Linked DNA regions of Pirellula sp. SH-Sr6A. The protein of the gene in region 1 interacts with the protein of each later gene in a pairwise test. Links are inferred from orthologs where the notes say so. Each region holds a gene or a part of one and is shown in the gene's direction. Other genes may lie near its edges.

Region 1 (3,074 bases):
ACAACACAACATCGCACTTGGCCGCCAACTGTTCTGGGCTGGCGTCCTCCAAAGGGAGTCGAACGCGTCCCATGAGATGCGGGTAAAGATCTCCGAGCATGTACCCGTTGGGATGCCGGCTGGTCACCGCCGTAATCTGCGCTTGAGGATGTCCTAACAACCACTCGATCGCTTCAAGCCCTGTGTAGCCAGATGCACCAACGATGCCAACTCGAATTAACATAGTAAAGGTCCCTCTCCTTGTTCCTAGGCGCAGCCGGCTACCCGGGGCGAACGCCGAGGTCTACCGTTATTCTCCGTCAATATTTTCGTTAAGTTTTACCTTTTATGCGGAGGGTAAGGGAGCCCTGAAAACTGGACTTTCGACTTCGAGTCTCTCCGGTACATTGGCTCGCATGGCAGAATTGAATCCCCCCCAGCAGAGCGCGGTCGATACTCTTTCCGGTCCCTTGCTGGTACTCGCGGGTGCTGGGACCGGCAAGACTCGCGTCGTCACCTTTCGAATCGCAAACCTGATCCGACACGGAACACGTGCCGATCGGATTTTGGCGGTGACCTTTACCAATAAAGCTTCGCAGGAAATGCACGAACGCGTTTCTCATCAGCTTAAGATTCCCAAACGAGTTCGACGAGGACAATCCGCTCCCCAGCGCCCTGTCATCGGGACGTTTCATTCGCACTGCGTCCAAATCCTCAAGCGTCACGCGAAAGAGTTAGGCTACCCCGAGAAGTTTACGATCTACGACCGAAGCGACGCAGAAAGCGTGGCGCGCACCGTTCTTCGCGAAATCAAAGTCCATGAGGATATGCTCAAGCCGAGCGACTTCCTCAACATCGTGAGCACGTGGAAGAATCTCGGGGTGCGGCCCGATCAAGCCAACTCGGCGGCGATCACTGACAAAGAACATTTGGCGGCCAGCGGCTACAAACGCTACCAGCGCGCTCTTAAACTCCAAGCTGCATTCGATTTCGACGACCTTCTCGTTTGTGCGGAACAACTGCTCACCGAAAACGATCGTGTCCGTCGCGAGGAAGCGAGCCGATACGATCACATCCTCGTCGACGAATACCAGGATACCAACGGCACGCAGTACCGCATCATCCGATCTCTCGCAATCGACCACCGGAATTTGTGTGTCGTCGGCGACGACGACCAATCGATTTATGGATGGCGCGGCGCCGAAGTCCGCCACATCCTCAACTTCAAAAACGACTGGCCGGAAGCAACCGTCGTTCGATTGGAAGACAACTATCGATCGACCGATGCGATCTTGCAAATGGCCAATCGATTGATCGTCTTCAATGCCCATCGCCACGACAAGACCCTTCGCGCAGCACGCCCCAACGGACAGCAACCACGCATCCTTCAGTTTCCGAGCGAAGCCGAAGAAGCAAAAGGAATCGTCGAGGAAATCGCAGGTCGTTTAAGGAACGACCCAATGGTCGAAGCAGGGGACTTTGCAATTCTCTTCCGAACCAACGAACAGCCTCGCCCTTTTGAAATGGAACTCAGGCGCTGCAAACTCCCCTATGTCATCACCGGTAGCCAATCCTTCTTCGATCGAAAAGAAGTGCGAGACCTAATCGCCTACCTGAGATGGATCGATTCACCCGACGACGAACTGGCGCTGCTCCGCGTTATCAATGTCCCGCCGCGAGGGATGGGTGCGACGAGCGTCGACAAACTGCTCAAACGAGCGGTGGCAGAATCCTCCAGCGTCTGGAAAGTGATGCAGGAGCGTAGCATGGTCGCATCTCTCCCAGCGCCCGCGCAGGGGGGAGTCGCCAAGTTAAAGGCCTTGCAGAACGATTTCCATGCACGACTCCAGGCCTTCGAAGCCTCCGCGCGCAACGAGGAAGCCCCCTCCACCTCTACCAAATCTGCTGCAGAGGGGACGGCAAAAACCACGCTTGGAAAAGAATCGCTTACCCGCATTGTTTCCGATTTGATCGATGCCATCAAATATCGAGAAGAAGTCGAACGCCTCTACCCCGAACCGGATGACTGCAGTATGCGACTCGGTTCCATCGAAGAAGTCATCAATGCCGTCGCGGAATACGAACAAGAAACCGATACACCCACCATCCACGACTTCCTCTCTTCCGTAACGCTCGCAGGCCGGGAGTTCGGTTCTCCCAAAGAAAAAGAGAAGCAGATGAGTCGCAATGCGATCTCCCTGATGACCTATCACAGCTCCAAGGGACTTGAGTTTCCGATCGTCTACATGGTCGGGATGGAAGAAGGGATTTTGCCTCATCGCAAATCGATTATCACCGATGCGGATGCTGTCGATGAAGAACGTCGACTCTGCTACGTGGGCGTGACACGTGCCCAAGACGAACTCTCGCTCTCGCTGCCGATGTCCCGATTCAAATGGGGTAAAGCGCGTCCCACGTTCCCTAGCCGATTTCTCTACGAGGTGACTGGACAAGCAGACAACCCAAACCGGGTGAAGGCCATTCGCGGGGCAGCCGAAGAAGCGAAGAAAGCAGCCAGCGGGAAGAAATAATAGCCTCCGGAGGTGACGGTGCAGGTGGCTGAAACCCAGCCACCTGCTTGCCCCTTATCCTCTATTTGATGTCGATATCGAACTGAGTACCGCCAGCAGGAACCGAGCATTTGAGCTCTGAGTTTTTGTTGTACTTCGCCGGGATCGGCTCCTTCATTTTCTCCGCCGCCTTGTATTGCGACATGTTGTTGCCGTGTGCCTGGCTCATGTATGCAGGGTCGTCAGAACTGGCAGGTGCAACCGGTGCTGTTTCCACAGCCGTATCCATAATCGTGGTCACAACGACTTTGTGGTCGCCAATCATCGCTCCTTTTTTGCCCGCAGACCAGATCTCGAATTCACCATTTGCATCGGTGCGACTGGTTCCGGCAGGGCCTCCACCGACCGGTTCAAAAACCACCAAGCCCTTCTCATAGGGCTTGCCATACATCATCACCTTTCCTTTGACCGGAGCGAGCGATGGCCCAGAATCTCCGCATCCCACAATCGATGCACCCAATGATAGAACCAAACCCAATACCAAAGTGAAACGCATGGTAATCCCCTAGAATGATGGAATAAAAA
Region 2 (3,041 bases), 3.5 Mb from region 1 along the record:
TCATCGCATCTGCCTTCCAGGCTTCAAAGCAGATGGGGACCTTGCCGAGCATTTGCACGGCATCGCAATGGAACAAAACTCGATGCTCTTGGCACAGCGCAGCGACGGATTCGATAGGTTGGAGGACGCCGGTTTCGTTGTTCGCGGCCATCACCGATACCACGGACACGGGAGATGAAGAATCGGCCGTCAGCATTCGGCGGAGCGCCTCCAAATCGACGAGACCTTCCCTGGTTACTGGGATCGTTTCGGTGCTCCGTCCAAGCTGTCGCAGGCGATCGGCCGCCCCCAAGACGCTCGGGTGCTCGATGGCGGAGACGAGGATCCGACCGGGGCGAAGCTCGCTCAACCCGAACAATGCAAGGTTATTGGCTTCTGTTCCTCCGCTGGTGAAGAGCAGTTGGTCTGCTCCCATCCCAGCCGTCCGAGCGCCTAATCCTGCGAGGATTCGATCGCGAGCCGCTTCGACGAGCGATCGAGCCCGCCTACCGGCCGCATGCTGGCTGCTGGGATTGGCAATCCTCTCCAAGGATAGGACGCGCATCCGCTCCGCGATGGCGGGGGCCAAAAAGCTGGTCGCGTTGTTGTCCAAATAGATCATGCCGGCACGAGGGTTTGGAGAGGAAGCGACCGCATTGAAAGGGGGAATCGACCGAGTCGGGGTCAAGCCGCTTTATGTAGGCATTGTCCCGTCGCGATCCTACTAAATCTAGTTCACCTTCGCGATTCTACCCCGTTTCGCTAGAATGCCAGCCTTTCTCTCTCGGCAACGATGGATTGTTCCCTCTTTTCGCAAGCATATGAAGATGACATCGCCGCAAAAAAGGAACCGCAACGATGGCGGCAAAGGTGGTCCCCCCCAGGATCAGCCCCACATCCTCGATCGTTCGCCTCCTTTCGATTTGGCTGCCGAAATGGGTGTTTTGGGGAGCTTGATCCTCAATCCCGATTTGACCAATGATCTTACGTTGGTTCTTCGTGCGGACGATTTTTACGACGACGCGAATCGGAAACTCTATGCAGCGATGATCGGTTTGTTCGAGGCCGGGCGGAAGATGGACGTCACGCTGCTCGTCAATGAACTGAAGGCCGCCGGGGACTTTGAGCTCGTGGGCGGGGCTGCCTATTTGGCCAAACTGGCCAACAGCGTTCCGAACGCGGCCCACGCGATCTACTATGCCGAGATCGTCCGGACCAAGGCGACGCTACGACGATTGATCGACGCATCGACGTCCATCCTCAAAGATGCGTACGATGAGACCTTTGACGCAAAAGAACTGGTATCGCAGGCGGAGCAGAGGATTTTTCAAATCCAGGACGAGCGAAACGCCAACTCCGCCGCGCCTGTGAGCGAAGTGTTGCGCACGGCCATGAACCGGATCGATATGCGGATGCAGGGGCATCAGCTGAACACCGGGGTTATGACCCACTTCACGGACTTCGATCAGATGACAGGTGGACTCCACGATGGGGAGCTGATCATCTTGGCTGCTCGCCCTGCAATGGGTAAGACGGCCTTTGCGATGAACATCGCAGAGCAAGTCGCCATGAAGGACAATGCGCCGACCCTCTTTGTTAGTTTGGAAATGGCGGCGGTCGAGTTGGTCGATCGTTTGCTTTGCTCGGTTGCCAAAGTGAACGGTTCGCGGCTGCGGGTCGGGACGATTTCGCAGGACGATCAAAAGAGACTTATTTCCAGCGCGGCCAAAATCGCAACATCCCCTCTCTATATCGACGATGCACCGAGCCGAACGGTGAGCGAAATCGCGGCTGTCGCCCGACGGATCACCCAGCAAGAGCTTCGCAAGACCGGGGGTCGCAAGCTAGGGCTTATCGTCATCGACTACCTGCAGCTCATCGAACCGGATAACCCGAAGGATCCGCGGCAAGAGCAAGTCGCCAAAATCGCGCGTCGCCTCAAGATGTTAGCCCGGGAACAACACGTGCCCATCCTCTGTTTGTCCCAGCTCAACCGTCAATCAGAAGAGAGCAAGGATCACAAACCCAAGCTAAGCCATCTGCGGGAGTCGGGTGCGATCGAGCAAGACGCGGACGTCGTCATGTTTGTGCACCGCGAAGGGTATTACCATCGCGGTGAAGATGCCGAACAGTACGCAGGCCAGGCAGAGATTATCATCGCCAAGCAGCGAAACGGTCCGGTGGGTGATGTCGAGCTGATCTGGGAAAAGGACTTTACGCGGTTCCTTAATAAGGCACCGGAGCGGCATGAGGAGTTCAACAGCTACAGTGACTTCTCAACTCCTGGTGGCTACTAAGTCCGGAACGGCACCTTACGACATTCCCACGAATCACCCGAGAGCAGCATTATGAGCAGCGGTCACAGCGGAACCTTTCGAGTCCTCTTGCAGAAAGAGCAACTGGTCTTTTCCTCCGCGCACTTCATCACTTTTGCCGGCGACATTTGCGAATGTCTGCATGGTCACAATTATGGATTGCGAGGCGAGGTTCAGGGTAAGCTCGACGAAAACCGCTATGTCATCGACTTCATCGCGTTTCGCGACACGCTGGCCAAAATCGTGAAGCGACTGGATCACCATATGCTGCTACCGACACGGCACTCCATGATCTCCGTCCAGGAAGACGGGGACGAGGTCGTCGTCCGCTTTCGAGCCAAGCGGTGGGTTTTCCCCGCTGAAGATTGCATTCTGCTCCCGATCGTGAATACCACCGCAGAAGAGATTGCGGAATGGATCGGTCGAGAGTTGCTCTCCGAGTTGTATTCCAAGATAGGGGATAGGCTCGACTGGCTGGAGATCGGAGTGGACGAAAACAATGGGCAGTGGGGGTACTGTCGATTGCCATGGTCACGCGTTTCTTAACGGATTTGAGTCCAACGAGACAAACTGTGCAGGTTGCAATGGGATCGGCCGAATCGAGGAGATGGGCCGACCTTTCTTGACTTCAGGATGGCGAAGAAGGGTCGATGGTCCGCAAAGCGTTTGCGTTCCACCTTCCAAGCATCTTGAGCCACATGCTAAAGTCCTCACCTGTGCAACTCGCCGAAGAGGGTATTCAAAAAG

Evidence for each region.
Region 2: the proteins of VN12_RS17165 (region 1) and dnaB interact in binary tests that used the Escherichia coli proteins (3 or more experiments, as listed by UniProt). The link is inferred for Pirellula sp. SH-Sr6A from one-to-one orthologs.

What each region holds. Positions count from the first base shown.
Region 1 is NZ_CP011272.1:4,480,337-4,483,410, forward strand. The notes cover bases 13-2,952. They hold VN12_RS17165 (ATP-dependent helicase), read left to right. Parts: upstream 13-395; coding sequence 396-2,510; downstream 2,511-2,952. Other genes in these bases: argC (N-acetyl-gamma-glutamyl-phosphate reductase), read right to left, coding at 13-223; VN12_RS17170 (carboxypeptidase regulatory-like domain-containing protein), read right to left, coding at 2,572-2,952. Outside these bases: more of argC, read right to left, coding at 1-12; more of VN12_RS17170, read right to left, coding at 2,953-3,045. UniProt on the Escherichia coli protein: Rep helicase is a single-stranded (ss)DNA-dependent ATPase involved in DNA replication; it can initiate unwinding at a nick in the DNA. It binds to ssDNA and acts in a progressive fashion along the DNA in the 3' to 5' direction.
Region 2 is NZ_CP011272.1:994,185-997,225, reverse strand. The notes cover bases 135-3,041. They hold dnaB (replicative DNA helicase), read left to right. Parts: upstream 135-806; coding sequence 807-2,276; downstream 2,277-3,041. Other genes in these bases: fliG (flagellar motor switch protein FliG), read left to right, coding at 2,993-3,041; VN12_RS03640 (6-pyruvoyl trahydropterin synthase family protein), read left to right, coding at 2,328-2,840; VN12_RS03650 (cysteine desulfurase family protein), read right to left, coding at 135-601. Also shown: more of VN12_RS03650, read right to left, coding at 1-134. UniProt on the Escherichia coli protein: The main replicative DNA helicase, it participates in initiation and elongation during chromosome replication. Travels ahead of the DNA replisome, separating dsDNA into templates for DNA synthesis.